Bryobacter aggregatus MPL3: one gene and its partner. The protein of the gene in region 1 interacts with the protein of each later gene in a pairwise test. Links are inferred from orthologs where the notes say so. Each region holds a gene or a part of one and is shown in the gene's direction. Other genes may lie near its edges. The genes, in order: M017_RS0104295 and groL.

The links.
Region 2: the proteins of M017_RS0104295 (region 1) and groL interact in binary tests that used the Escherichia coli proteins (3 or more experiments, as listed by UniProt). The link is inferred for Bryobacter aggregatus MPL3 from one-to-one orthologs.

The regions. Positions count from the first base shown.
Region 1 is NZ_JNIF01000003.1:849,798-865,308, forward strand. What follows is about bases 4,727-7,525. They hold M017_RS0104295 (nucleotide exchange factor GrpE), read left to right. Parts: upstream 4,727-5,769; coding sequence 5,770-6,282; downstream 6,283-7,525. Other genes in these bases: hrcA (heat-inducible transcriptional repressor HrcA), read left to right, coding at 4,727-5,730; dnaJ (molecular chaperone DnaJ), read left to right, coding at 6,311-7,441; M017_RS0104305 (M81 family metallopeptidase), read right to left, coding at 7,445-7,525. In the rest of the region: more of hrcA, read left to right, coding at 4,684-4,726; more of M017_RS0104305, read right to left, coding at 7,526-8,902; M017_RS0104310 (MFS transporter), read left to right, coding at 8,985-10,220; M017_RS0104315 (carbohydrate kinase family protein), read right to left, coding at 10,204-11,400; M017_RS0104320 (IclR family transcriptional regulator), read right to left, coding at 11,411-12,154; M017_RS0104325 (aspartate aminotransferase family protein), read left to right, coding at 12,228-13,535; M017_RS0104330 (TonB-dependent receptor), read left to right, coding at 13,550-15,511. UniProt on the Escherichia coli protein: Participates actively in the response to hyperosmotic and heat shock by preventing the aggregation of stress-denatured proteins, in association with DnaK and GrpE. It is the nucleotide exchange factor for DnaK and may function as a thermosensor.
Region 2 is NZ_JNIF01000003.1:162,744-178,338, forward strand. Bases 6,616-9,498 are described here. They hold groL (chaperonin GroEL), read left to right. Parts: upstream 6,616-7,179; coding sequence 7,180-8,817; downstream 8,818-9,498. Other genes in these bases: M017_RS0101160 (serine hydrolase), read right to left, coding at 6,616-6,652; M017_RS0101165 (co-chaperone GroES), read left to right, coding at 6,866-7,156; M017_RS30525 (energy transducer TonB), read left to right, coding at 8,984-9,259. Outside these bases: M017_RS0101130 (2OG-Fe(II) oxygenase), read right to left, coding at 1-491; M017_RS26110 (rhomboid family intramembrane serine protease), read left to right, coding at 521-1,354; M017_RS27255 (class I SAM-dependent methyltransferase), read right to left, coding at 1,343-2,122; M017_RS0101145 (amidohydrolase family protein), read right to left, coding at 2,132-4,321; M017_RS0101150 (ABC transporter ATP-binding protein), read right to left, coding at 4,326-5,237; M017_RS0101155 (type 1 glutamine amidotransferase domain-containing protein), read right to left, coding at 5,244-5,768; more of M017_RS0101160, read right to left, coding at 5,774-6,615; M017_RS29815 (hypothetical protein), read left to right, coding at 9,980-10,729; M017_RS29030 (hypothetical protein), read right to left, coding at 10,695-11,066; M017_RS0101185 (GntR family transcriptional regulator), read right to left, coding at 11,100-11,774; M017_RS0101190 (DMT family transporter), read left to right, coding at 11,807-12,700; GTP 3',8-cyclase MoaA, read right to left, coding at 12,781-13,773; quinolinate synthase NadA, read right to left, coding at 13,786-14,721; M017_RS0101205 (hypothetical protein), read right to left, coding at 14,766-15,350; M017_RS0101210 (glycosyltransferase), read right to left, coding at 15,397-15,595.

The DNA.
Region 1 (15,511 bases):
TGTGTCGGTTTGTGGTACGGATTCTTTTAGCCTAGCCTTAGCGGATTTTCCCGGCTGACGAAGGGGCGGATTTGCCTATCCCCCTCTGAATCCACCCTGTTTTGGAAACCATTGCCTCACAGAGCTTCATCCAGCGTCCCCGCATCGAAACTAAAAGAAGTACTGGAATATTAACCAGTTGTCCATCAGCTACGCCTTTCGGCCTCACCTTAGGCTCCGACTAACCCTGAGCGGATTAACCTTTCTCAGGAAACCTTAGACTTACGGCGACAAGGGTTCTCACCTTGTTTTTCGCTACTTATGCTGGCAGAGTCACTTCCTAGCACTCCAGCGGTCCTCACGGTCCACCTTCGCTGCGCTAAGAACGCTCTCCTACCGCGCACATTACTGTGCACCCATGACTTCGGCATCCAGCTTTAGCCCCGTTGGATTGTCGGCACCGGGTCGCTCGACCAGTGAGCTATTACGCTTTCTTTAAAGGATGGCTGCTTCTAAGCCAACCTCCTGGCTGTCACTGCAACCCGACTTCCTTTCCCACTTAGCTGGAATTTGGGGGCCTTAGTCGATGGTCTGGGCTCTTCCCCTTTTGACGACGCAGCTTAGCCCGCGCCGTCTGACTCCCGATGAATTCATTCACGGAATTCGAAGTTTGATTGGATTCGGTAACCTGGAAAGGCCCCTAGTCCATCCATATCTCTACCGCCGTGACGGTACAATCGAGGCTAGCCCTAAAGCTATTTCGGAGAGAACGAGCTATCACGGAATTTGATTAGCCTTTCACCCCTACCCTCAGCTCATCCAAGCTGTTTTCAACCAACACTGGTTCGGACCTCCAGCCGTTGTTACACGGCCTTCATCCTGGCCAAGGGTAGATCATCCCGCTTCGCGTCTAATCCCAGCGACTCTGCGCCCTATTCAGACTCGCTTTCGCTTCGGCTCGCTTACGCTTAACCTTGCCACTGAGACTAACTAGCCAGCTCATTATTCAATAGGCACGATGTCAGACTTTAATGTCCTCCAACTGCTTGTAGGCATGCGGTTTCAGGTACTATTTCACTCCCCTCGCAGGGGTTCTTTTCGCCTTTCCCTCACGGTACTGGTTCACTATCGGTCTCAAGCGAGTATTTAGTCTTGCCGGATGGTCCCGGCGGATTCACGCAAGGTTTCTCGTGCCTCGCGCTACTTAGGAACCTCTAGAACGAAGATTGCAATTTTACATACGGGGCTGTCACCCTCTATGGCCGGCCTTTCAAGACCGTTCAGTTATTACTTTCTTATCATTCATTTACCAAGAAACTGCTCACGACAGGCTTTCGCCCACCGCAACCAGATTCTTGATATTGAGGCCCTGCAACCCCGGTCTCTCCGAAGATTGACCGGTTTAGACTCCTCCGCGTTCGCTCGCCGCTACTAGCGGAATCACTGTTGTTTTATCTTCCTATGGGTACTAAGATGGTTCACTTCCCCACGTTCGCTTTATGCAGCTATGTATTCACTGCACAATAACCAGTGTTCGCACTGGTTGGGTTCCCCCATTCGGAAATCCCCGGATCATAGAATGCTTACTTCTCCCCGAGGCTTATCGCAGTTGGCCACGTCCTTCATCGCCTGCTTGAGCCAAGGCATCCACACGCACGCCCTTAGTAGCTTGACCATAAAATTTACGTCAAACACAGCGATCCAATTGTCGGTCCACTTGATCAGCCATCCGGCATCGTCTTGTGGCAATTGAATCGTTGCTTACTCAGTTCACTCGTTGCTGTGATTTCATCCACAGCAAGATAAACTTGTGTTGCCCTATCAAAATTCAGTTTTCAAAGATCTCGATCGCGGTCTGCACTTGTCGTGCGACCTAGCCATCTAGAAGGACAACTCTTCGATCATTCATCGAGAATTGCCAAACTACATGACTGGTTGGTTTCGCTTTCTTCCTATCAGTGTTCTATGGTGGGCCTAGCTAGATTCGAACTAGCGACCTCACCCTTATCAGGGGTGCGCTCTAGCCAACTGAGCTATAGGCCCATGGTGTGAACTGTACTAGCTGTCGCTAGCCTACTGGAGTCAACTTGGTGGAGCTGGTCGGGATCGAACCGGCGACCTCCTGAATGCAAATCAGGCGCTCTCCCAGCTGAGCTACAGCCCCTTTTGAGACTTTCATCTCACTGATAGAAATTGTATCGAGGCCAGTTGGACGCAGGGCCGTCGCACAAGGCGACTTGCCATCTAAAATAGTCAAAGTATCGAGCAGAGCATAGTTGCTGTGGACCGGAAAGGCTGTCTCTTACTCCGGATCAAGCACAAGGCCCAATCCGTTTATCGCGGAATTTGCGACAGGTTCAGAAACTCCGGCCACTGTCTCTCTTAGAAAGGAGGTGATCCAGCCGCAGGTTCTCCTACGGCTACCTTGTTACGACTTCACCCCAATCATGAATCATACCTTGGGCTGGTTATACAGACTTCTAGTACAATCCACTTTCGTGATGTGACGGGCGGTGTGTACAAGGCCCGGGAACGTATTCACGGTAGCATGCTGATCTACCATTACTAGCGATTCCAGCTTCATGCAGGCGAGTTGCAGCCTGCAATCCGAACTGAGAACGGTTTTATGCGATTAGCTCCACCTCGCGGCTTCGCAGCGCTTTGTACCGTCCATTGTAGCACGTGTGTAGCCCTGGACATAAAGGCCATGATGACTTGACGTCATCCCCACCTTCCTCCAACTTATCGCTGGCGGTCTCCCGAGAGTGCATCCTTACGGATTAGCAACACGGGACAAGGGTTGCGCTCGTTGCGGGACTTAACCCAACATCTCACGACACGAGCTGACGACAGCCATGCAGCACCTCGACTCTACTCCCTTGCGGGATAATCTACTTTCATAGATCGTTGGAAAGCCGTTCGAGCCCAGGTAAGGTTCTTCGCGTTGCGTCGAATTAAACCACATGCTCCACCGCTTGTGCGGGCCCCCGTCAATTCCTTTGAGTTTCAGCCTTGCGACCGTACTCCCCAGGCGGCATACTTAACGCGTTAGCTACGGCACGAACCAAGTGAATGGCTCACACCAAGTATGCATCGTTTAGGGCGTGGACTACCAGGGTATCTAATCCTGTTTGCTACCCACGCTTTCGTTCCTCAGCGTCAGTTATAGTCCAGTAAGCCGTCTACACCACAGGTGTTCCTCCTGATATCTACGCATTTCACCGCTACACCAGGAATTCCGCTTACCTCTCCTATACTCGAGCATGCCAGTATTCAATGCAGCCTCCCAGTTGAGCCGGGAGATTTCACACCAAACTTGGCACACCGCCTACGAACTCTTTACGCCCAATAATTCCGAACAACGCTTGCTGCCTACGTATTACCGCGGCTGCTGGCACGTAGTTAGCCGCAGCTTCTTCCACCGGTACCGTCATTATCGTTCCGGTCGAAAGGACTTTACACACCGAAGTGCTTCGTCGTCCACGCGGCGTCGCTGCATCAGAGTTTCCTCCATTGTGCAAGATTCCCCACTGCTGCCTCCCGTAGGAGTCTGGCCCGTGTTTCAGTGCCAGTGTGGCCGTGTGCCCTCTCAGGCCGGCTACCGATCGTCGCCATGGTGGGCCTTTACCCCGCCATCTAGCTAATCGGCCGCGGGCTCCTCTCTCAGCGCATTGCTGCTTTCTCCTCTCGGACTTATGCGGTATTAGCTCAGGTTTCCCCGAGTTATTCCCCACTAAGAGGTGGATACCCACGTGTTACTCACCCGTACGCCGCTTTACTCAGGTATTGCTACCCTTTCTCGCTCGACTTGCATGTGTTAGGCGCGCCGCCAGCGTTGATTCTGAGCCGGGATCAAACTCTCGTTTAATCTCGGATTGTTGTTTTGGAATGACCCTCTTGCGAGGATCAAGGTCGCAACTACTTGAACTCAATACTTGACGAAAATAACTGTTTGTTACTGTTCTTATCTTTTAGACTTGCGTCCAACCAGATTGTCAAAGATCTGCCCATGCGTGCCGGACCCGAAGATCACGACTCTGCCATGGCGGCCTCGAAAGGCGTTCAGATGACTACACAAGAACTTGCGCTCTCTTTCATCCATCTAAAAATTGTAAAAAACTGTTTTGACGAGATAACTTCTTTAAGGTGCAACCACTACCAGGATTCACCCGATGGCCGTACGAACTTGTGACTTCGTTCTCGCAGCGGATCTTTTCAGACCAACAAGCTGCTTCCCGCTCTGTCGTTCGCTTATCTCTTTTGTCCGGCCATTCAGTAGTCTACTTGATTCGACTACCATTTAGCAAGTTTTATTTGCTTCGCTCTGCTTTCGTGCCGCTCTTGCGCCCACTCGCTTCGCTTTCGTTAGTCTAACATTTCAGACTTTCGTTTGCAAGAACTTTTTTTTCGCTCTTGCCAGCTCAGCTCCAGGTCGCTTTCGCTTCCACTCTTGCTTTTGCGTGCTCTTATTTACTTGTCTTAGCTGCTTTGCTTTCCGTGCCGCACTCGCGCGCACCGCATCGCATGAATAGAACTGTAACATCCGCAAGCAGGGCTGGCAAGCGCTCTCCCCTGCATTTCTAGCTAAGATGCTGATTTCAAAGGAAGATAAACTTCATACTTTTCCGTCATGGACCGCGATGCCATCCCTTCTCTTCCCGAGAGTGCGCTAAAATCGGACAGGAGCGACCCACACACCTATATATGGCGCCTCAGATCCAGCCCCCGAGCGGCAAACGAAGACAGATCCTGCACGCCATTGTCGAGGCCTACCTCGAATCTGGGGAAGCAGTCTCGTCTTCTGCGATTGCGCAGCGCAGTTTCCCTGGCGCCTCCCCTTCTCCGGCAACCGTACGGAATGCCATGGCGGAGCTGGCCGAATTGGGCCTCCTCACACAGCCACATACTTCAGCCGGCCGCATCCCAACTGCGGCGGCCATTCAGTTCTACGTCAGTTCCCTCACGCAAGTGCGGCCGAATCCCGCAGAAGTCTCTAAGCTGCAGCAGCAGTTCCAGGCGATTCATTCGGTTCCTGATCGGGTCGAAGAGGGCTCCCATATGCTCACCGGCCTGACACAGAACGTCGCCATCACAGCGGCGCTGCCCCCGGCAAGTCAGCTTCTCCACCAGGTGGAGTTGCTTGCACTGGCGGCGCGGCAGGTCCTCATGGTTGTGATTACCTCCGATCAGAACGTCCGCAATCAGGTCATCACGCTCGATCACGATCTCAGCAGCGACGAGCTCGCTGAGATTCGCAACTACATCAATTACGAATTCGCGGGCCTCTCTCTCGCAGAGGCCCGCCGCGCGCTCACCGAACGGCTCCAGGACGATCGCAATCAATATCGCGCCCTGCTGCGGCGCGTCGAGCTCTTCCATGCGCGCGGTCTCTTCGATAACGGAGTCGGGCCGCGGGTTTTCCTCGATGGAGCCGCGTATCTTGTCGGGCTCGACCTGCATCTCACCAAAGAGAGGATGCGGGAGCTTTTTCAGGCGCTGGAGCAAAAGCAACAGATTCTACGGCTGCTCGATCAGTTCCTGCAGGGCTCCTCGAAGATTCCCGCGATCCAGGTGGGCTTAGGAGAGGCGCATCCGGCGCTCCGGGATTTCACTCTGATTGGGGTCCAGGTGCCGCTGGCCGGAGGCATGTCCGCTCGCGTCGCCGTCCTCGGCCCGTTAAGATTGAATTATCAACGTACGATCGCGGCAGTGATGCAGGTGGGCCAAGCGCTCGCACAATCTGCCGACTGATCGCATGCGACAAACCGTAAGAAGAAGAAGGAAAGCACTATGACGGAGTCGACTTTCGACGCTGCCAATCCAGAACCTGTAGAAACCTCGCTCACCACCACTCTCGAGCAGGAGATTGCTCGTCTGGAGACGGAGCGACAGGATCTGATCCGGCTCGCACAGAGCCGCCAGGCGGAGTTTGAGAACTACCGCCGCCGCTCGGAACGGGAACGCCAGGAAACCATCGACGTCGCCACTAGCGATGTCGTCAACAAGCTGCTCCCCATCTTTGACGATTTCGAACGCGCCCTTTTGATCCAGACCGCCGATGCGAGCTATGCAAAAGGCATCGAACTGATCCATGGGCGTCTCAAGGAGACACTCACGAAGCTGGGCCTGGAGCCAATCGATGCGATTGGCACCATTTTCGACCCAAATCTCCACCACGGCATTGACCTTGTTGAAACAGACGAGGCCGAAGACCAGACCATTCTCGCCGAGCTCCAAAGGGGCTATCACTTCCGAGGCCGCCTCTTACGCCCTGCTATGGTGCGTGTTGCGGTGAAGAAGTAGAAAGCAGAAGTAAACAGAACGAGTGCCAGTGACGAAACGTGACTATTACGAAATCCTAGGGGTGGAGCGTACCGCGGACGACGGCGTACTGAAGTCTTCCTACCGCAAGCTTGCCATGAAGTATCACCCCGACCGCAATCCTGGGGACCAAGAAGCGGAGGAGCGATTCAAGGAAGCCGCCGAGGCCTATGGCGTATTAACCGATGCCCAGAAGCGAGCAGCATACGATCGTTACGGGCACCAGGGCGTGTCGGGGATGGGCGGTGGAACCAGTTCCGGCTTTGACCCCAACCAGTTCACCGACCTCAACGATATCTTCGGTGACTTCTTCGGAGATTTCTTTGGCGGCGCCAAGCGCGGCGGAGGCGGCTCCAGCCGCGCCCGCCGTGGCGAAGACCTCCGCTACGATCTGGAGATCGAATTTGAAGATGCCGTTCGCGGCACCTCGGTCGATATTCAGATTCCCAAGCTCGATCTTTGTACCCGTTGCGAAGGCAGCGGCGCAGAGAAGGAAGATGGACTCACCACTTGCCCCAGTTGCCGTGGGCGTGGCGAGCAGCTCTTCCAACAGGGCTTCATGACCATCCGCCGCACTTGCGGCACCTGCAATGGCCGTGGACAGATCATTCGCCGGCCCTGCAAGGAATGCAAGGGCGAAGGCCGCATCCGCAGCGAGAAGAAGCTAAAGGTCAACATCCCGGCCGGTGTCGATACCGGAACGCAGCTCCGGCTGAATTCGGAAGGCCAGGCCAGCCCCAACGGCGGCCCCAATGGCGATCTCTACGTCGTGCTCAGCGTCAAGGAGCACTCGGTGTTTGAGCGCCAGGATTACGATCTGCACTGCACCGTGCCCGTCAATATCGCACAGGCAACGCTCGGCACCGAGGTGGAGATTCCCACCTTTGAGGGCATTGAGTCGGTGAAGGTGCCCGAAGGCACGCAGCCCGGCACCCAGCTCCGGCTGAAGAATCGCGGTGTGCCGCGGGTCAACGCCTCGGGCCGCGGCGATTTGTTCATCCATGTGGAAGTTCACATTCCAACGAAGCTGAGTCGCGAACAGCGCAAGGTCTTTGAACAGTTGCGCGAAACGCTTCCCGCCCCTGGCGAAGAGGACGACAAGGGCGGATTCTTCGGCAAAGTCAAAGAACTCTTCCAGTAAGAGTTAGAGTCCCCAGAGCGCCGGTGCGCGATGAAAGGTGAACCTTGATGGGTTTGCCGTCGTTGCGCCCGGCGTATCCACCATCACAATCTGCTTCGCAATCCCCCGATAGGCCGCTACCGGCGCCACCGTTCCCTTCACTGTCAGAATCCGCATCCGTTCCGGATAAATCCCACAACTCACCAATTGATGAATCGAGTTCGGGCTCGAGCGTTCTGCCGTCAGCAAAAGCAGATTCGGCAGTTCAGGCGTGGATCCCTCCAGCGCCACAACCGCCGCATGGCCGAGGCTCCAGAACCTGGTTCCGCCATGACGCACTTCAGGCTCGACATAGCGGCCGGCGTGCAACGACACCACATGTCCCTTCACCCCGATCGGAACCCCATGCATCGTGTCTGTCTTCCCGCCCACAAACATCGCAAAAGCACCATCAATCCCGACGCGTTTCGCCTCCGCCACCGCTTCCGGATCATAGAGCGTCACCACAAAACCACTTGCCTCCTGGGCCAGCAATTGCTCGAACAGGAAGGTAGCATCTCCTGCCGCGCCGCCGCCGATGTTGTCGCCCACATCAAACAGGGCCACCGGAAACTCCGTCGCCGACAGAGCATCGCGTACAGCTTTTGCGGCATCCGGCAAATCAAAATGCAAACTCTCGTGAGCCGCCCACATCTGCTCGCTCAGCCGTTGCGCTTCCCGCGCCGCCCGCTCGCCGTCGCCATCCGCAATCACCACCACCGAAGGCCCCAGGAACGGCACATCGTTATACTGGTAGCCGCCGACAACGCTCACCGCCAGAATCCCCGGCTCGCGCTCTAAGGCGATACTCGCCTCCGTGATCGCCTGCAGTGGCGGGCGATAGGTGTTCTGGTGCACGATATTCCAAAGCATCGGCGGCTTCACCATCCGCTGTACCGGACGCACTGCGCCGCTCAGCATGTCCGCAAGGATTCGAGCGGCCCGCTCGCCCCGTTCCTTCGTATCGAGATGCGGATTCTGCTGGTACACCACAAGCGCATCGCAGAGTTCAAGGAGCCCTGGAGGCAGATTGGCGTGGAAATCATGCGTCACCACCAAGGGAACAGCAGGGCCGATTTCATGGCGCACCCGCCGCACGATCTCTTCATCCGCATGAGGAAAGCCTTCCGCAAACATTGCGCCATGCAAGGCCAGATACACGGCATCAAAGCTCGCTCCGTGCAGCGCCTGGACAATCTCCCCAGCAAGTTGCTCAAAGCTGGCCCGCTCGACAGGCCCACTCGGCGTCGCCCCGCCATGCAGCAATGGCAGGATTTCCATCCCGCGCCCCAGAGACTCTTCAATGAATCCTGCCACCTCAGTCGAAGAGTTCTTCCAACGCTCCACCTCCCGCGGTAGAAAGTGAAAGTCCTCATAGCGAGTCTTCCGGGAATGGAAGGAGTTCGACTCATGCATCAGACAGGCAACCGCGACGCGTGGCATAGGCTTTTCGACAGACTATCAAATTTCTCTACTGAAATTAATGTTTTTGATAGGAAACTCCTTTAGGCTGGAGAGAACCCTCATGCCCTACCGGCATCGTGTCCTCGCACTTCTCTTCGCGCTCGTGGTGGTCATGTATCTGGACCGCCTCGCCATTGGCGTCGCCGGACCGCGCATGCAGGACGAGTTGCAGATCAGTCCCAGTCAGTGGGGGTGGGTGATGGGCTTCTTCACCCTGGGGTATGCGGGATTCGAACTCCCGGCCGGGATTCTGGCCGATCGCAAGGGCCCGCGTGCCGTACTCTCGCGCATCGTTCTATGGTGGAGCGCCTTCACGGCTCTTACAGGTACAGTCACCAGCCTAGGGCCGCTGTTGGCCGTGCGCTTCCTCTTCGGAGCCGGTGAAGCAGGTGCCTTCCCCAGTTGCGCCAGTACCATCGCCCGCTGGATTCCGCCACAAGAACGCGCCCGCGCTACGAGTGTCTTCTGGATTGGCGCGACGGCAGGCGGCATCCTGACACCGCTTCTGGTCGTCCCCCTCCAGCAAGCTTATGGCTGGCGTGTCTCGTTCTATCTCTTCGCCATTCTGGGGATCGTCTGGGCGGCCGTCTGGCTCTGCTGGTTTCGCGATCTCCCCCGCCAGATGCCCGGCATCAGTTCCGGCGAACTTGCGCTCATCGGAGACCCCTCGCAGCAGACGCACAGCGCGCCCTGGGCCTTCATCCTGCGGCAACCCAACTTCCGCCGCATCCTGCTGATGTATCACTTCTACTGCTGGGGCGCCTATTTTTATCTCTCCTGGCTCCCCACCTATCTGCAACGGGGGCGTGGCTTTACCGAGGACGAAATGAAGATCGGAGCAAGCGTCACCGCCATTGCTGGTTTCTTGGGAGTGTTCACCGGAGGCTTCCTGAGCGATGGCTTGCGTCGCCGTTATTCGCTCTGGGCCGCACGTTCTCTGGTCGGCTCCGCCAGCCTTGCCATCTCAGGAGCGATGATGCTCATTGCCACACAGAGCACCGGAAAGATCGCCGCCATCCTCTTCCTCTCGCTTGGCCTCTTTGCGATGAACATCATGCTGCCCGTCACCTGGGCGCTGCTCGTGGATCTTGCCGGCCCTTTCTCCGGAAGCGTCTCAGGCGCGATGAATACCTTTGGCCAGATCGGCAGCTTTCTGATGGCAACCAGCTTCGGCTACATTGTCAGCGCCGTAGGCAACTACAACCTGGCGCTAATGCCGATGGCCGCCATGCTGTTCTGCGGCGCCTTCTTCTTCTGGCGGATCGAACCCGATCAGTCTCTTATGCCCTCTCAATAAAAACCTTCTCGGGAGCCCGGTAGCGAATGTCCAGGTCAGGCGTCATCACGGGTCCTTTGCTTCGCTTCGAAGCAAACGCGTATGCCAGAATGCCCGTGGTCACTAGTGTGCGTTCCGGTGGATAGGGTTCCTTGCCACTGATGAACATCTCTTCCATGCAATGCACCAGCGCATCGAAGTGCGGCAAAGTCCGCGCCACGGTTGGACTCATCATGGTGCGCAGCAACTGCGGCTGCCCCTCCACTCGAATCGCAACGCTGCGATCGTTCCCGGAAGGTTCATGCAGCAAGGCAACCGCACGAAAACCATCGCGATAGGCGATCCGGAACAGCACCGGCTGCTTTGCCGTCTCCCGCATCCCACCCTTTGCGGCCAGAAGCTGGGTCTTGTAGGCATCCTCGAGCAGAGGCTTCGCCCAAGCGCCCGCGCCCGCATCGAGCCACTGCCAGATCGCATCGCCGTCGATCCATTCGACGCTGGCAACGCCGGTCTCGCCACCTTTGCGGCGTTCCGCAAAACACTGCAGCACTTCCAGCAAATGAAAGCCATAAGCATCGGTAGGTCCCCCGCCAATGACAGCCGCCTCCCGCATCGGAGTCTCGAGTTGCGGCTGCAGGTAAGGCTCCCGTAAGCTCAGCGTCACACTCGAGCCTGCCATCAGCGGAAAGCCGAGCTTGCGACTCCGCGCGAACATCTCTTTTGCCTTCGCAAAGTCATAGGAGAAGTGCTTGTCAAAGAAAGTTGGCACTGCTCTGCCCGTCTTCTCGTAGACATCGAGAATTTGGCTGAACAATTCGTAGCGCGGATACAGATGCTGCCCCTCTGCGTTGAATGGATAGTTGCCATGCTCGCCGACAAAGACCACCGCATCCACCGCAACCCTCGATCCACCCAGCCCGAGCGCGGCGGGAATCGTCGGATAGATTTGGAAGCCTGCCCGCGAAGCCATCTCCCGGCTCATATCAGTCGCGGGAACCTGAGCCGTATACAGCGACACAAGCTGCGTCCGTGGCGCAGTCCAGATGTTATTCGCGGTATAGCCGGAGATCAGCCGGCCGCAGATCACATCGGCATGGGAGTAAAAGCGATACTCCGTCACAATCGCAGCCACCCCCTTCTTTCGATTGGCCCCCAGCGCCATCCCTGCCAAGGGCAACTGCAATAGCTTCCGTCGCTTCATCTTTTCTCTCCTACAATGCGCCCTCAATGTCGTGGGTCGCCTTCTTCAATGCCTTCAAAATCCTCTTGTCCGATGCGGGCTGAAAGCGATGGCTCAATCCGGAGATGCTCAACGCCGCCACCACCACGCCTTCACGATTGAAGATCGGGGCTCCGGCGCAGGTCGCCTGCAAAGCGTTCTCTTCGATCTCAATGGAGTACCCTTGCCGGCCAACAAGAGCAATCTCCGCACGGAGCTTTCCCTCATCGGTAATTGTTCTTGCTGTGAGAGCCACCAGCGGCCTTCCCCGCAGAGCAGCATCAATCGTTGCAGCGGAGGAATGCGCCAGGATCGCGCGTCCTAAGGACGAGGAATGGACCGGCACCGTAGCGCCGGGCCTTTCGCTAAAGCGCAATGCAGATTCACTTGGCACCACTTCGAGATAAACAATTTTGTCCTGCTCGAGCACACCGAGATTGACGGTTTCCCCCAGCAGGTCGCGCAACCGGATCATCGCGGGCAGCGCCGCTCGCCGCAAGATCTCCGTTGCCGCATGAGCGCTCCAAAGCCCAGGCACGCGCCCCACCAGCCGGTACGCCTTGTCCGCATCGCGATCCACAATCTGCAGATGCTGCAAGGTCATCAGCACTCGAAATACAGTCGACTTGGGAACTCCCGTCCGGATCGCGGCTTCATTCAGATTCAATCCGGGCTGGCGGGAAAGTTCGTCAATGATGCGGAACGCACTTTGGAGCACGGGAATGAGATAGCGCAATTCTGATTTCGAGTTTTGGGCCAAGAGAAAAACCTAGTCTTTCGATCATACTAATCTGTTCCAATAGAAAATCATGAGTTCTTCCATTGAAACTGCTGTCCGGGCAAAGACGATGGGCTCGGCAGCCCGGTATGCGCGCGCCCAGAAGAGTCTGGCCGGCGGTGTCTCGAGTGGACTGCGGCGCAATGCCCGTCCCTATCCGCTCTACTTCTCTCATGGAGAAGGCTCGCAGGTCTGGGATGTGGACGGCAATCGCTACACGGACTTCGGTCTCGCCTGGGGCCCCCTGATCCTCGGCCATGCGCCTCCTAAGGTCGTCGCCGCCGTGCAGCGGCAAGCGGCGCGCGGCATGACCTTTGGCGCGCAACACGATCTGGAGTTTGAGGTCGCCGAGCGGCTCACCCAGATCATTCCATGCGCCGGCTTGGTCACATTTGCCAACAGTGGCACAGAGATTGTACAAGTAGCCCTACGGCTGGCCCGCGCCATCACCGGCAAGCAGAAGTACTTGAAGTTTGAAGGTCACTATCACGGCTGGTCCGACGAAGTCCTCACCAGCTACAAACCAACTCTCGACCAACTCACTGCAAGCCAAGGCGCACCGATCCCGGTTGGCCTCGGGCAACTGCCCAACACCAACGCCGTCATCGCCGAATGGAACAATCGCGAAAGCGTTCTTGCCGCGCTCGACGACAACATCTCTGCCGTTCTCTGTGAACCCCTGCTTGCAAACTCCGGCTGCATTCCGCCCGCCCCGGGCTTTCTCGAATTTCTGCGCGCAGAGTGCACCCGCCGCCAGATTCTGCTGATCTTTGATGAAGTCGTCACCGGCTTCCGGCTTGCATTGGGCGGAGCGCAAGCTCATTACGGAGTGACACCCGATCTCGCCACCTTCGCAAAGGCCCTCGGAGCTGGCACCCCGCTCAGCGTTCTCGCGGGTCACAAGGAATATATGGACTGGATCGCGCGTGGAGAGGTTGTCCACGCTGGCACGCTCAACGGCAATCCCTTAGCCCTTGCCGCGGCAAATGCAGCCCTCGACGAACTCTCGCAACCAGATGTTTATCCAAGACTTCACACGCTAGCGGCTCAACTCCGGAATGGCATCGAAGAAGCCTTTCGTGACGCAAAGATTTCCGCGCATACCACTGGTACCGGGCCAGTCTTCCAACTCCATGTGCTAGGCAAAACAGTCAGCAACTATCGGGACACGCTCCAACACGACCGGCAGCGCTATAGCGATTTCGCGCTAGCCCTGTTGCACGAGGGCATTTTGATCCTGCCAGACGGCCGCTGGTATCTTTCAGCAGCGCACACCGCCCTTGATATTGCAGAAACAGTCAAGAAAGTGCGTTACGCGATTGTAACCACATCCTGTTAACCTAGTCCCGAACTATGCTTCAGAAAATAACAAAGCTATGTCTGCTTCTATCCCTAAGTGCGCTCTGCTCGCTCGCACAATTTGACACGGCGACAGTGCTCGGCACCATTCGCGACAATACCAAAACCGCAGTGGCCGGAGCCAATGTGACTCTCCGGAATACCCAAACAGGCGTCACCCAATCAGCACTCACAAACGCTGAAGGTGATTTTCAATTTGTCAACGTCCGCATCGGCGTTTATACCGTCACCGCCGAAGCGAATGGCTTCAAAACGGTGAGTGCCGCCGAATTTACAGTGATCGTCAACGCGCGTCAGCGTGTCGATCTCGATCTCCCCATTGGCGAAGTCAAGGAATTTGTCACCGTCACCGGTGCGGCCTCGCAACTGGAAACAGATTCCAGCTCCAAGGGCCAGGTTATCGGCAACCAGGAAATCGTCAACATGCCGCTCAATGGCCGCAACTATGCCGATTTGGCGCTCCTCGTTCCCGGTGTCCGCAAGTCCGACCTTGCCTATGGCGTCCCCCCGCGCGATGCCTCTTTCAATGTGAACGGTATGCGCAGTTCGCAGAACAACTTCATCATCGACGGTGTCGACAACAATTCCTACGGCACCTCCAATCAAGGCTTCTCCAATCAGGTGATCCAGCCATCTCCCGATGCGGTGCAGGAGTTTAAGGTGGAAACCAGCAGCTATAGCGCCGAGTTCGGCCGCGCTGGTGGCGCCATCATGAACGTCAGCATCAAGAGCGGTGCAAATCAGATCCACGGCTCGGTCTATGAGTTCCTTCGCAATACCCAGTTGAACGCCACTGGCTTCTTCAAGCCGGTGACCGGGCAGAAACCCACGCTGATCCAGAACCAGTACGGTGGATCCTTCGGCGGCGCCATCAAGAAGGATAAGATCTTCTACTTTGCCGACTATGAAGGCTTCCGCCGCGTTGAGAAGGCCATCACCTTTGCCGCCGTCCCCAGCATGAATCTGCGTAACGGCATCTTCTCCGGCCCCATCCAGAACCCCTTCAGCGGCACTCCTTATCCCAACAACGTCGTACCCGCCAGCGACATCACCAAGTTCGCCCGCGACGTGCTGGCAGACCTCCCCACCCCCAACATCGCTGGCGTCTCCAACGGCGGCAACAACTTCCAGTCGCTCCCCAGCCAGCCCACCAACATCGACAAGGGCGACGTGCGCTATGACCAATACTTTGGCTCGAAGCTCACTGCGTTCGGCCGCTACTCGCACCGCCTGTCCAATATCACCGTTCCGCCCAGCATCCCCGGTCCCTCGGGTGGCAACAGCAACGGCAACATCTATGTGAAAAACTGGCAGGTCGCCGGTGGCACCACCTATACGGTGAATGCACGTTCCGTCTTCGAGTTCCGCATCGGCGTCAGCAAGTCGATCAACTCCAAGCTGCCCTGGTTCGTCGGCACACCCGGCGTCGGCGAGCGCTTTGGCATCCCCAACGCGCCGCGCGATCCCCGCTACACCGGTGGCGTCAATGCGCAGTCGATCAATGGCTACACCCAGCTCGGCGTGCAGACCTCCAATCCGCAGTTCCAGAATCCGACGGTCGTCAACCCGAAGGTCAACTACTCTCTCCTGCTCGGCAAGCACAGCCTGAAGGCGGGCTACGAGTATCAGCTCATCAACACCCAGATCGACGACTTCAATCCGAAGTACGGTCAGGACAGCTACTCCGGACGCTTCAGCAAAGTCCCCGGCAGCGCCAATGACAATGAGCAGTTCGTCGCCGACTTCCTCTTTGGCGCACGTAACAACTACACTCTCAACAACGCCGCCATCGTCGACTACCGGCAACGGATGCACTTCTTCTACATCGCCGACGACTGGAAGCCCACTCGCAAGCTCACCGTCAACGTCGGCCTGCGCTATGAGTACGCCACCCCGCAGTACCTCGCCGACAACAAGATGTCCAACTTCGACCCGATCAGCAATAGCTTGATCCCC
Region 2 (15,595 bases), 690 kb from region 1 along the record:
AGGTTGCCGCCATTCTCAAGGCACCAGCCAGGAGAGGCGTAATAGAGCAGGTTCAGCGCGCGATAGCGCTTCCGTTCAAAATCGTGGGAGTTGTCGAGATGGGGATTGAGATAATGCCCCTTCTCCATCGCGCTGATCCCTCCTGCATAGAGATGCTCATCGGGAATCAGATCGTCGAGCCCGCAAATCTCGCCAACGCATTGCACCACCCTGGGATCCTGAAACGCATAAATGGTCTCCTCCAAAAGCGGAGCGTAGTGGTTCATTTGTACGCCGACATACTTGAGTTCGCCGAGATGGTGCTTGAGAACCATCTTCTCGACCGGAGGAAAAGCGGAGAGAATCGCCGTGGTCAGTTCGGCCGGCAGCAGATCATCCACAATGAAGCTCTTGACCGTGCGCGGCAAGCGAAACTCCTGGTGCGCCTCCCATTTTGCTTCTTGCAGGCGAGCAAGAATCAATTCCGCAATTTCCTGACGCTTCCAACTCATGCAGTACCACCCCACTTTACAATCAAAGTGTGGAGCCCAGACCCATTTGTCCGAACTGCCGCGCGTTCATCAGCCGTGCAGATCGCGTATGTCCCTATTGTGAGTTTGAACTCGCACCCCGTCCCAAAGGAAACAGCGATACCGCGCGAGTGATCAGCGGGCTGTTGCCGCAGGATGGGCAGATCACCAATTACATTCTGGCTGTGAACCTGTTCATCTACATGGCCATGGCAATTTTCAACCAGGAAAACATCAACGGCGGCGGCTTTTCGAGTATGAATGGGGTTACCCTCTTCCTGTTTGGCGCCAAAGAACCTGGGTACATCTTTCACGGCGAATGGTGGCGACTGGTTACGGCAGGCTTTCTTCATGCGAGCCTGATCCACATTGGGATGAACAGTTGGAGTTTATACAATCTGGGACCGCAAGTGGAAGAGGCTTTTGGCGCGGGACGAATGCTGGTGATTTACCTGGCGAGTTCGACGCTCGGCTTTTTGGCCTCAACGCTGTTCTCCCCCTCATTGAGTGTCGGCGCGTCGGCAGGAATTTTTGGATTAGTCGGGGCCATGATCGCCTTCGGCATCCACCAGCGAGGCGCGTTTGGGAGCTATATCAAATCGGCCTATATCGGTACCGCAGTGATCTCTCTCCTGATGACCAGCTTTATCAGTCAGATCGACAACTTCGCGCATCTCGGCGGTCTGGCCGGGGGCTTCGGCGCCGCTTACATCGTGGGGCATCCGCGCTTTGCGCAGGCCCGTCAGGAGCGCTACTGGAGCATTGCCGGGCTGGCCATGGCAGGCATCGTGGTAGTCTGCTTTGTCATCCAACTGCTCGCGACGCTGAAATATCTACGCAGCTAGCGGACGGCAGTGGATCTCAAGATAGGGCACAGGCGCAAAGAAGCCGTGCTCCGGGGCTTGATTGTGTTGCTGGCCTAAGGCGATCAGTTTTGCATCCAATTGCGCTGCAGCCGCCCCGTTGAGCCCTTCATAGGCCAAATAGACGGGTGAGAGGAACTTCTTCATTCCATCGAGCCACTGCTCGACCGAGGCAGCGCGTGCCAGCAGTTTGCGGTGCGTCACGCGGACAGAGCCAAAGTGCGATCGCAGCATGGCCGGAATGGAGGCAAGCTTGCCCCAATCGCGCGCCACGCTGACGGACTGCAAGTCTGGACGCTGTGCGATGCACTTTGCAAATAACAGGTCGTTGAGGCTGCCTTCGGTCCAACTGGTGAACGCAAAATGTCCATTGGGCCGCAACACACGAGCCACTTCGGCGACCGCGGCCTTCCAGTCCTCACAAAAAATCATGCCAAAGCTGCTCAGCACGACATCGAAAGAGCCGGCTTCGTAAGGCAGCACTTCAGCACTGCCTTCTGTGAACTCAATCTCGAGACCTTCAAAAGCGGCACGCTCCCGGGCGCGCTGGAGCAAGGTCGGGATGGGATCCAACCCGAACACCTGCGCCCGCCGCCGTGCCGCGGCCAGTGCAGTGTTCCCACTACCACACCCAAGATCGAGCACCCGTTGCCCGGCATAAGTGGGCACCGCATCACACAGCAACTCTCCAACGATCATCACGGCAGGAGCGATCTTTGCAAAGTCACCCGAATTCCAGATATTGCTCATGAGTGAAGCTTAGTCTTCTTTGAGCAGAGCCGCACGGGAGATGCGTTCGCCCTTCAGCATGACAAGGGAGATGCGGCTCAGGCTCTTGGGGTCTTGCAGCGGATTCCCATCGACAAGAAGAAGATTGGCATCCTTGCCCATCTCGATCGTTCCGATGCGATTTCCCTGCCCCAGGAGTTGGGCGGCATTTCTGGTAGCAGCAAGAATCGCCTGGTGCGCCGGAATGCCAGCGGCCACCCAGAGTTCGACTTCTTCCTGCACAGTGGGGCCGTGAAAGATCAGCGGGTTGCCCGCATCCGTGCCAGTCACCAGCGTCACTCCGGCGTCGAAAACACGCTTCAGATTCTCTCGTGCTTCCTTCATGCGAGGAGCGAACTCCTGGTATCGTCCCGTGAGTTTCGGATCGAGCACCAAGCGGCGCGTCGATTTCAATAAGTCCATCGGGACTACCTGCTGGAGCAAACTGTCGTCGAGACGGGTGAAGTCTTTTTCGAGCATCATGCGTACCCCTTCAAAGACGCTCATTGTGGGGTCATAGTAGAAACCAGAAGCAGCCATCTTCCGCAACAACTCATCGGGCAGAGCTTCATTCGGGCTGCCGTGTTCGACACCATTCGCACCCGCTTCAAAAGCATCGCGAACGTCAATCGCCTTGCTGGTATGCACCGTCACAGGCAAGCCGAGCAGTTTGGCTTCTGTACAGATGGCCTTCAAGACATTCAGATCCAGACGCGGCATCGGATTGTTGGCACTACCGCTTTCCAGAACCGCTTTGATCGCATCCACATTCTTCGCCTTGAGTTCACGAAGCATGGCGCGTGCCTCGTCAGGCGTTTTCGGCAGGCGGACAAACTGACTCTGGCCATAGGCCCGGGCAGACTCCGGCATCGATTGCAGCATCTGCGCCGGATGTCCCCCTGCAGCGGTGAAGAGCGGACCCACGACGTAAAGCTCCGGCATCAGCGCTTCACCGCGGCGGCCCTTATCGCGCAACGGAATCACCGAGTCGATCCAGTCGCCAGCACTCTTGACACTGGTGATCCCAGAGTAGAGATAGGCTTTCAGACGCTTTTCGGGCAGTGTCCGGTCCTGGTATTTCTTAGGATCGTCATAGAAGCCACCCGGCGAGCCGAGATGGATATGCACATCGATCAAACCGGGCAACAGAGTCTTGCCCGCAGCTTCGATCTCAATTGCATTTAGGGACTTCGCTACAGGCGCCGTGCCATTGTATAGGGCAACAATTTTCCCCTGCTTAATCAGGACACTGCCGCCTTCGATCACCGTACCCGTGCCCGTGATGACACGTGCGTCGCGGATGAGGATCGTCTGGCTGCGGGCCAGTTCGCGTTCGATTGCCTTCGACTTTGTCAGATTCTCTTTGCTATGCAGATCCCAGGCGCCAATGAGGAAGAAAGGAGCAAGCACCGCCAGCACCCATGCCTTGGCCCGTGCCGGGAGCTTCTCTCCTTTTTCCCAACGGAAAATCTTCAGCGAGATCAGCGTGCAGGCCACGGTGGTGATGAGCAAGGCGCTGACCGGCTTCCAATTCTGGAGAAGCGACTCGTGTTGCAGCAGGATTCCCTGCAGACCGCTCACCATATGAGTGGCGGGGATGAACTGCACCAGACTTTGGACCCACTCCGGGAGAAAGGTGACCGGCACGGTAGCCCCGCTCAGCAGCATCATCGGGAAGTATAGGCACTGGATGATGATCTGGCTCTCCGCCATGCTGTTGGCAACCGAGGCGATGATGCCGCCCATGCTACGCATCGCAAAATTCGCGATGATCACAAACACAAAAAAGCTCAGCCAGTTGTCCGGCCATGTCATGCCGTACTGGACAACACTCAACACCGTCATCAGGAGAACGACCGGAAAGTATTGCAGCACCCCCACAACCAGACTGCTGATGAGAATCGGCAGGGCTCCGGGAGGAGCCACCTTGAAACGGCGCAGGATGCCGTTCTCACGTTCCATCACCGCGCGCAGACCACCACCGAAGAAACCATTGCCCAGCAAGCCGATGGTCAGAACGCTCGTCAGCACAGCAGCAATCGAGTTGGACTCCTTCGCTTTATTCAGCGTGGCGAAGAGGAAGAAGAAGCCAAGTGGGAAGGCGTAGTTGAAGAAGAATACCGAACGCTCGCGCATCGTCAGGCGGAGGTTCGAGAGGATGTGCGCCAGAATCGCTTTCATGTGCTTAGTCCCGAAGCCTCTTGCCGGTTAGCTCGATGAAGACATCTTCGAGAGTTGGCTTCTTCAAACTGATATCCGTCATCCCCAGGCCGTGGTGGTCGACCCATTTCACGAGTTCAACGACAGTACGGGCAGGGTGGGTGCTGGAGGCGGTGAGAGTGGTCCGCGTCTCACTGAGGACAATGCCCGAAGGAACATCAATTCCCTCCAACGGGGTCTCGAGATGGATCTCGATCTTTGTCGTTCCGAGAGTACGCGATTGGATCTCACGAGGAGTTCCGACAGCGATGATCTTGCCCTCGTCAATGATCGCGACGCGGTCACAAAGGCGTTCGGCCTCTTCAATGTAGTGAGTCGTAAGAATGATGGTGCGCTGGTCCTGCTTCAGCTCTTCGATGAGCTTATGAATTTCGAGACGTACCTGTGGATCGAGGCCAGTGGTGGGTTCGTCGAAGAATACGACTTGCGGATCGTTCACCAGTGCCAGCGCAATCGCGACACGCTGCTTTTGGCCACCGGAAAGAGTGCCGTATAGCGCGTCCTTCTTCTCTTCGAGCTGAAGCCGGGAGAGGAGCTTCGCCTTGGGGAGCGTGCGCTCGTAGAAGGCAGCAAAGAGGTCGAGCGCCTCGCTGACCTTCATCTTCTCCGGCAGGTTATTCGCCTGCAGGCAGACGCCGATGCGTTCCTTCAGCTTTCTTGCATCACAGCCGGGATCGAAGTCGAGCACCCGCACATCCCCGGAGCTCCGTGAGCGAAGTCCTTCGAGAATCTCGACCGTCGTGGTCTTGCCTGCCCCATTCGGACCGAGCAGACCAAGCACCTCTCCGGCCTTCACCTCAAAGTCCACGCCTCGCACGGCGTGGACCTCGCCGTAACTCTTGGTGAGCCCTCTGACGGCGATGATGTTTTCGTTCATTGCGTCCTATTGACGGTTCAGCACGTCGATACAGGCAATACAGAAAGCGGGAAGGTCATCGGGTTTGCGGGAGGTGACCAGATTCCGGTCCACCACCACCTCGGCGTCTGACCATTCAGCGCCGGCATGGATCACATCATCTTTGATCGCAAAGAAGCTGGTGGCTTTGCGGCCGCGCAGCATATTGGAAGAACAAAGGACCCAGGGCCCGTGGCAGATTGCGGCCACCAGCTTGCCAGCCTTGTCGATCTCATGTACAAAATGGAGTGCCTCGGGATGGCGGCGAATAAAATCGGGAGCAAAGCCGCCGGGGGCGATGACGCCATCGTATTCGCTGGGCTGCACACCGGTGTAGCTCTTTTCAGCAATCGCCGGGTAGCCAACCTTGCTCGGATAGTTCTTGCCTGCCTCAGCACCCACCAAATGAACTTCTGCGCCAGCTTCTTTCAGGCGGTAATACGGATACCAGACTTCCAGTTCCTGGTAGAGCTGATCGACGAGGACGGCTATGCGCTTTCCTTGGAGTGACATGTACCCTAGCGTACGCCAAGATTGCCGTAAATGTTCCCTGCCGCAAGCTTCTGGAAGCAATCGAAGACGATCTTTGTCACAGCTTCGATGGGGGAGTCGGATTCATTCAAATAGGTGCCCATCACCGCAAGCACGAAGGGTCGCCCTTTCAGATAGACAATCCCCGTCTCCGTCCGAACGCCCACCAGCTCGCCAGGTTTCGATGCGACTTCGATGGCAGGCGGAATCGCGCGGCGCATGCCTGCCTTTACCAGCTTCAACATCGCGATCATCTCAGCACTCGCCTTTGCGTTCACAGCTTTGCCTTCATAGATCACACGCAGCATGTCCGCCATGTCTTCGGGAGTGGAAACATTTTCCTCGTTGCGAGTTGCAGCGGCCTGATCAATCATGATGCGTTGCAATCTCGTTCCCTGGTAGCCCATCTGCGCCATGGTGTGGTTGACACCGGCCATCCCGACCCGCCGGATGCACCAGTTGGTCGCTGTATTGTCAGAGGACGCAATCATCTCACGAACAATCTCTTCCACAGAAAGCGTGATGGGACCGTTCCTCAGACGCTCCTGCAAGACTCCACTGCCCCCGACAGCCTCCGCAGGCTGCAGCGTCACCTTCTCATTGAAATGGAGTTGGCCCAGTTCCCGCAGCCGGAAGATCTCCATCAGAATCGGAACCTTGATCGCACTGGCGGTCGGAAACACAAGCTTTCCGTGATAGCTCCATTGAGTGCCGGTCGTGAGATCGATGATGGCGACACCCAAAGCGCCATCCATGCGGGCATCATACGCCACGATGCGGTCGTGCATCTTTGCAGTCAGCAGGTCAGCGACATGTTGCGCCGGAGCGCAAGCAGCCGCGAGGAGTGCGAAGAAGAGGAAACGCATTTGTAAATCTTAGCACCAAGGACTAAGATTTTCTTCTCTTCCTTTCTGCGTCCTGCCTGAGACCCCGCAAAAACTACAACTATTTTTCGTTTCAAATCAATGACTTGCGTTATTTTTTTAGCAGTCGCCGATCGACTGTGCTAATTCTATGTGTGTGAGTGCATCTCCGGATGACACTTATAACTTCAAAACAATCGATGGAGGTTGTCCACGATGAACATCCGTCCGCTATACGACCGAATTGTGGTCAAGCGTTTGGAAAATGACGTAGACATGGTGAATGGTTTGTACATTCCCGATTCTGCGAAAGAAAAGCCTCAGGAAGGCGAAGTAGTCGCTGTTGGTAAGGGCAAGCGCCTTGAAGACGGCAAGGTCATCGCACTTGATGTGAAGCCTGGCGACCGCATCCTGTTCGGCAAGTACTCCGGTTCAGACATCAAGCTGAACAGCAATGAATACCTGATCATGCGTGAGGATGAAGTCCTCGGCATCCTTGAGAAGTAGAGCCTGAGGAGGAATATCGAACCATGCCCGCAAAACAGATTGTATACGCTGAAAATAGCCGCCAGGCGATCCTGCGCGGTGTCAACCAGTTGGCTGACGCAGTAAAAGTAACCCTCGGACCCCGTGGTCGCAACGTGGTGCTTGAGAAGAAGTTCGGCGGACCGACGATCACCAAGGACGGCGTCACCGTCGCCAAGGAAGTCGAACTCCGTGATCCGCTCGAGAACATGGGCGCCCAGATGGTACGCGAAGTGGCATCGAAGACCAGCGACATCGCTGGCGACGGCACCACCACCGCCACCATCCTGGCTCAGAGCATCTTCCGTGAAGGCGTGAAGCACGTTGCTGCCGGCGCCAACCCGATGGCTCTGAAGCGCGGCATCGACAAGGCTGTCGAGCTCGTCGTCAAGGAAATCGAAAAGCAGGCTGTGAAGGTGACCTCGGACGACAAGATCGCCCAGGTTGGCACCATCTCCGCCAACGGCGACACCGAAATTGGCAACACCATTGCGGAAGCAATGAAGAAGGTTGGCAAGGACGGCGTCATCACGGTGGAAGAGTCCAAGACGATGCACACCGAGCTGCAGACCGTCGAAGGCATGCAGTTTGACCGTGGTTACCTGAGCCCCTACTTTGTCTCCGATCCGGAGCGCATGGAAGCGGTGATGGAGAACCCCTACATCCTGATCCACGAGAAGAAGATCAGCAACATGAAGGACCTCCTTCCGTTGCTCGAGCAGATTGCCCGCTCCGGCAGCCCGCTCGTGATCATCGCGGAAGAAGTGGAAGGCGAAGCGCTCGCCACTCTCGTCGTGAACAAGCTCCGTGGCACTCTGAACGTTGCTGCAGTGAAGGCTCCTGGCTTCGGCGATCGCCGCAAGGCGATGCTCGAGGACATCGGTATCCTCACCGGTGGCCAGGCCATCATGGAAGAAACGGGCATCAAGCTCGAGGGCGTCCAGCTCAGCGATCTCGGCCGCGCCAAGCGCATCGTGATCGACAAAGACAACACCACCATCATTGATGGCGCTGGTGAGCAGAAGGGCATCGAGGGCCGCATCAAGCAGCTCCGCGCCCAGATCGAAGAAACAACTTCGGACTACGACCGTGAAAAGCTGCAGGAACGTCTGGCGAAGCTCGCCGGCGGTGTTGCCGTGATCAAGGTTGGCGCTGCCACCGAAACCGAAATGAAGGAAAAGAAGGCTCGTGTCGAAGACGCTCTGCACGCCACCCGTGCGGCCGTCGAAGAAGGCATCGTTGCCGGCGGCGGCGTGGCACTTCTGCGCGCTTCTGCTGCGCTGAACGATCTGAAGCTCGATGGTGACGAAGCCATTGGCGTGGCCATCATCAAGCGCGCTTGCGAAGAGCCGGTGCGTCAGATCTCTGGCAACGCTGGTTTCGAAGGCGCAACGATCGTCGAGAAGATCAAGGCCAATTCGGATGCCAAGTACGGCTTCAACGCCGCCACTGGCAACTTTGAAGACCTGGTTGCTGCCGGCGTCATCGATCCTGCCAAGGTGACCCGCTCGGCCCTGCAGAACAGCTCCTCGATCAGCGGCCTCATGCTGACCACGGAAGCCATGATCTGCGAGATCCCCGAGAAGAAGTCCGCTGCTCCCGCGGGCGGTGGCCACGGCCACGGTCCCGAGATGGACTACTAAACAACGGTCTCAGCAATGAGCCTGAAAGAGCCCGCCGGCAACGGCGGGCTCTTTCTATTGCTCGAGAGATGGTATACCGGTTCGGGAGAAACGTAAATTGCGCACCTTGGTCCTAAGCCTTCTGATGAGTCTTTCTGCTACGGGATACGCACAGGATGCGAAAATCATGCCTCCCGTGCTTGTATCGAAAGTGGCCCCATCCTACTCGCCGGACGCGAGTTCAGGCGCCATTGAGGGTTCCGTTGTCCTCGGGTTTGAGGTGAGCGTTGCAGGAGTAGCGCAAGATATTCGGATCATTCGCTCACTCGATCCAGGACTAGACCAGAGCGCAATTCGGGCGCTGCAAAAGTGGCGCTTCCGGCCAGCAACCCGAAATGGGAAGGCCATCGCTTTCCAGACAAAAGCGGAGATTGCGTTCCATCTGCTTCCTCAAAGGAAGTAACGCAACTCTGCGCGAATACAGCGACTTATTGAGGAAGCCAACCAGGAAAACGCGCAAGACGTTTCGCTTTTCCAGAGGACACCCGTCGAGAAAAGCAGCAACTTCCGGGATTGTCGTGGAGATGGATTTCGACTCAATCGACTCCCGGACATCCCCATCACGATTCGTCCGTTCTGTCTCGCACTGGATGGGACGCCCGTCAGCGGATCGAGCAGAGACCGCGATCCTGCCGTGCACCAGGCAGGGTTTCCACATGGCAGTCCACCAGCGTGGAGTCTGGAGGCGGACAAACACTGGAGCTCGAGCATCTCCTAGTAGCGAGGGGGCCGAGCGCCGTCCATCGAGAGACAGTGCCGACACCCGATTGGTCAGTGCACCCAATTGCCGCCATTCCTGATACACCTCAAACTCGATCGCCGAGCCACTGGCAAGTTGCTCGGGCCGAGTCTGAAAATCTGCAACGAGCTTCCGTTTACTGTAAGCAGCTCATGCGCCAAGCCTCCAGGCCACAGTGGAATGGACAATAAGCGGGCGATTGATTCTCTTAATGGGCGGCAAAATGCTAAAAAAGATTATAAATTGAACAGCACATTGCTTGGCATCCCCAGATCTGCTACGGAACAGAAGTTCTTTCCAGAATCAGAAAAGACCACTGGCCACAGTGGGTTTCTTTGCTTTACACTCTAACAAGCCCAAGCTAGGATACCGATACTTACTCACATGACCGCTCGCCACCACCAACGTATATTATTGACACTGATCACCACCGCTACTCTGTTCGCGCAAACCCTGCAGATCGACGATTCGACTCCGGCTCGATTGAGGCTCATGAGAACAATCTCTTCTGAAGATGCCAAGGTGGGAGACTTGGTGGACTTTGAGTTGCTCGATGAATTAAAAGTTGGTGGAGTCATCGTTGCGCCCAAGGGGAGTGTGGCAATTGCAACGGTCACAGAGGCAGAGTCGAAACGGCGCATGGGCCGTGCAGGAAAGCTAAATATCAATATTGATTATTTGAAGCTTGCATCCGGAGAGAAAGTTGCACTCCGTGCAGTCAAGGAGATGAAGGGGGGATCGAACGCCGGAAAAATGACGGGCGCAATTGTAGCAACCTCCATCGTCTTCTTCCCAGCTGCACCCCTATTCCTATTTGTCAAAGGTAAAGATATCAGCATCCCCAAGGGAACAGAAATCACGGCTTATGTAAACGGGAACATCACGCTAGACCGAACTCGATTAGGCATCAAAGATCCGGTTGAGCCCGCTGAGCCGGTTGCATCAAAAGGACGGTTTTCAAACGCCGATCTGCTCGCGATGAAGACTGCAAATTTTTCAGACGAGATCTTGATTGCCAAGATCAAGAGTACGGACTGCTCCTTCAATACAAGTACAGACGAACTTGTCAAACTGCGCGCGGCTGGCATCAGTGACAAAGTTATCGAGGCGATGATCGCCGCACCCGGGAAATAGAAGCTAAAACACGCTCTGAATCTCTTGGGTCTGGATCCATGAAGCGAAATGAGATGAACCGGCTATCGCCGTTGTCGAGGAACTCCACATAAAGAGTGCCTGTCTTGCCGAGATAAGCTAACCGGCTAATCTTCCGGTTCTCGACACGTAATGTGTAACGCCCAAAATAGAAGCTCAGCCACTCTTCTTGCGGCAGCCGCACCAAACCTGAGGTTCCTGCAGCCAGTCCATCGACATTTGTCGTTTCGATCACGACACGCTGTACGGAACCAACCGAATCCACATCTGGCGCAGCCATACTAAAAAGCACCAGTAGTCCACATAACATCCATCCCATGCAGATACTAGTGCGGCTGCGCCGGAAATCTTCTCAGACTTTGCGCAGGAGTTCTCCGCCACTCACCTGCTCCACTTCCTTCAACGCATTCTTCAAATGCTTCTCCAGTGCCGCCACTGCACCCTCCGCATCTCTTTTCTGACAAGCCTTTAAAATTTGCCGATGTTCTTTTAAGCAATCGGGCCCATAGCTCTCCGGCGACAGATACAGATAATAGAAGCGATTGACGCTTCCGCGTAAATTTTCAATCAGACTCATCGTCCTTGCCTGACGGCACGGTACATAGAGCGCAGCATGAAAATCCTGATCAATGCGCGACCAATCCGCCCGGTTTGCCACACTCTCCAGTTGCGCAAGTAAGCTGGCACATAATTCCAGTTCGGGACGAGTGAAGTTAGGTACCGCAAGACGGAGCGCATAGGTTTCGAGCAGGATTCGCAACCCGAATACTTCCCGCAGTTCCTCCACACCAGGATTTGAGACAAAAGCGCCCCGGTTGGGATACAGGTCGACGAGCCCTTCCCCTTGCAACTGGCGCAGCGCATCGCGCACCGGAATGCGGCTGATGCCGAATTTTGTTGCTAACTCTTCCTGCTGTAATTGCTGGCCGGGGCGAAGCTCATTGCGATAAATCGCATCGCGAATGTACTCGGCAACCACTTCGGGTGCGGTGCGATATCTCAGTTGGGAGACAGCTTTGGCAGGCATTGTCCCTAGTGTATCGAATGGATATTGTATACATGTATCCAATCTGCTACTCTGTCGTCATGGCCCATCGAGGCGCTTTGGTATCCCTGTCGATTGCTTTGGTTCTTTGGTCACTGACTTTTCCGCTCGTGCGGGCGATGTTAGGCGAAGTCCCGATTGAGGCACTCCTGGCTCTTCGCTTTACGGCTGCGGCTGTTCTCCTTTTTGCCTGGTGGGCAGTCAAAGGCAAGACCCTCCCCCGAGGTCGCGATTTCTGGCTCACAGCGGGCAGTGGCTTCTGCTGTGTGACGGCGTACCAACTCTTATCCACCCACGGCATCCGTACCGTAGCCTCAGGACCGGCGAGCGTACTGGTGGATACGATGCCAATTTTTGCCACCGTCTTCTCGGTCTTCCTGCTGAATCACCGCGCGAACTGGCGCACCTGGACCGGGCTCGGCATCGCTTTTGCCGGAGCGGCGATCATCGCCCTCGGCGAGTCACAAGGAAAACTCCAGTTGAATTTTGGGGTCGGACTACTGCTTCTGGCAGCCCTCATTTTCGGCATTGGAACAGTTGCCCAGAAGCCTGTCATGAAACGCTACGATTCGCTCGGAGTCACAGCGGTCAGCTTTGCCGCCGGTGCGCTTGCCATGCTCTGCTTCTCACCGAATCTTCTTGCAATCAGCCGTCAGATCCCAACCCGCCATATCTTCACGATTGCCTTTCTGGCCGTGGGCCCGGGCGCATTAGCCTACGCTCTTTGGGGACATGCACTGAGTAAGCTTCCCGTGTCAAAAGCTTCCGCATCCTTACTGCTCATTGGCCCGCTCACATTTCTGATTGCCTGGCTGTTCTTTGGCGAGATTCCAGCCACAGCAAGCATGATAGGGGCCGCATTCGCGTGCGGCGGAGTGCTGCTGGTACACTCCGATCAGACCGCCTAGCCGCCGTCGGGCGTCGACGACATGCGAACCGATCACACAGCATGCCGGCCAGGTTCCAGATCCACTGGAGGTCTCCAGACCTAGCCACCGATCGCGTACATCGGACGAGGCGGGGGCACGAAATTCTTGGTGCCGATTTCATGGCCAATCCATTTGCGCATCAGATTTTCGCGGATTGCTGTTTCGATTCCCGCATCGTCCCCTGCGCGGAGCAGGGCCCGGACATCCATCTCTTCCACAGCGAAGAGACAATAGCGGAGCTTGCCATCCGCAGTGAGCCGGATACGATTGCAATTTAGACAGAAGGGTTTGCTGACACTTGCAATAAAACCGATGCTGCCCTTGCCATCACCATAGCGGAACTCGGTTGCCGGAGCGCGCTCGTCCTGGTCCGGCATCGCATGCATCGGGCCGAACTCCGCCCTGAGCCGTTCGAGCATTTGATCCATACTCAGGACTTGGGTTTGATCCCAAAGTCCCTGGTGATCGAGCGGCATGAACTCAATGAAGCGAACTTCAATTCCACGTTCGCGCCCATAATGCGCCATCGGAAGGATGTCATCTTCATTCAGGCCCTTCACGGCGACCGCATTCAGCTTGATAGGCCCGAAGCCGAGGGACTGGGCGATCTCGATACTCTCAAGGACACGAGGCAACTCATCCCGCCGGGTAATGGTGCGGAAGCGCTCACGATCGAGAGTATCCAGGTGGATATTCAGCCGGCGCAAACCAGCATCATAGAGATCTTTCGCCTGTGCTCCCAGAAGCAGCGCATTGGTGGTGAGAGCAACGTCTTCGATGCCCGGAATCGCGATCACCTTCTCAATGAGCTTTGCCAGATCCTTGCGCACCAGGGGCTCCCCGCCCGTAATGCGGACTTTGCGGATCCCCAGACCGGCGGCCACACCAGCAAAGCGGGCGATCTCGTCCAGGCTGAGAATTTCCTGCTTCGGAGCGTATTGCCCGCCTTCCTCCGGCATGCAATAGAAACAACGGATATTGCAGCGATCCGTCACGCTGATGCGCAGGTTGTCGTGCAGCCGCCCGAATCGATCCAACAATGGCGATTGCACGAGAATCCGATCCTAGAGTGCGAGCATCCGCTCGATGGGCAAGCGAGCCCGTTCCATGATTTCGGCGGGAAGTTCCACGCGCGGCCCAAGCGTGTCGAGGCATTCCCGCAACTTCTCAAGCGTGTTCATGCGCATGTAAGGGCACTCGCTACAATTGCAATTCTCGTTGGCAACGAAGTAAAACTTCTTATTGGGCGCACCCTTTTCGAGCGAATGGCGCACACCGCTCTCGGTCATGATGATCCACTCGGGCACATCACTGTTCACGCAGTGCTCAATGATCGCCGAGGTGGAGCCGATGTAGTCTGCCATCGCCAGGACTTCGGCGGGGCACTCGGGATGAGCCGCCACTAGAGCCGTAGGATGCTGGATCCGGGTCTGGGTCAGACGCCGCGCGGCAAAGGTCGCGTGGACAATACAAGCACCGGGCCAGATCTTCATATTGTCTCGGCCCGTCTGCTGCTTCACATAGTTCCCCAGATTGATATCTGGACAGAACAGGATTGGCTTGTCGAGCGGGATAGAGTTCACCACCTGCACCGCGTTTCGCGAGGTGCAAATGATGTCGCTCTCCGCCTTCACCGCAGCCGAGGTGTTGATGTAGCTGACCACGACATGATCGGGATAACGTTTCTTGAAGGCGCGCAGTTGGTCGGCGGGACAACTGTCCACCAAGCTACAGCCGGCCTTTGCATCCGGAACCACAACGATACGGTCTGGATTGAGGAGCTTGGCGGTTTCCGCCATGAACCAGACGCCGCAAAATACGATGACTTCGCCCTCGAATTGCTTCGCCTTGCGAGCAAGTTCGAGGCTGTCACCGATGACGTCGGCGAGTTCCTGAATTTCCGATTCCTGGTAATGATGGGCGAGAATGATCGCCTTGCGCTCACGCTTGAGAGCAAGAATTTCTTCTGCGAGGGAGGTGTAAGTAGCGACTGCTGACATTTGAGGCGGCTTTGCCTAACCGCCTTCAGTTTAGCGTATGCAGCTCATCCAGCCAGATTGCGTTTGCGTTGTGCTGGAACGTCCATGGCAAGCAACTTGGCCGGAGCGACGCTCGACATCATCCCAGCCAGTTGTGGCGGGCCCATTTGGATGGATGAGGATTGCGTTCCGAGTTGCGCAGCAGCGTTCGCACTCTCATTCGAAACGCTTCGTGTGCTGAAAACACTGCAGGCCTTGGCCAGCTTCTGGATGTCGCCGCCGTCCTCAATCACCATTTCATGCTCCACCCAGTTGCTGAGAGGAATGTTGCGGAAATAGAGGCGCTCCTGCAGCACCATCGACTTGCGGTTCAAGAACAGGCTCTTGCTCTCGCGGACATAATGGCGTTCTTCCACCCGGAAATCGGCGAGAAATTCGTCGAGCGCTTTGCGGCGAGCCGACTCTTCCGTCGCACGCATGGTTTCTTCCATCGTGCGGGCGTGAGTGGAAATCACCGCGCGAGCCTCAGCCATCGACTCCCGCTCCTTCGACACCGCAACCTCAAGCTTCGACTGCATGATGAAGAAAGACAAAAGCGCGGATCCAGCCGCGACTAAAAGCGGCAAGAACATCCAAAGCATTGCGTCCATTGATCGTGGTCCTCAGGGGAACCATCGGCATAGGCCTGGCTAAGCTTTAGAGACCATCCACCTTAGTTCCACCTAAGAGTTTTCCCGCAAGCCCCAGCTTGAAAGCGAAGAGCGCTTTGAGGCTCTGTCCGAGCCAAAAACTGAATCCAGCCATGAATCCGTAGTTTTTTGAATAGAAAGCGCCGAGTCCGCTCAATCGATCCGCCTCGGCCAGTTCGGCAGTGATGCTGTCGAGTTGCGCCCGC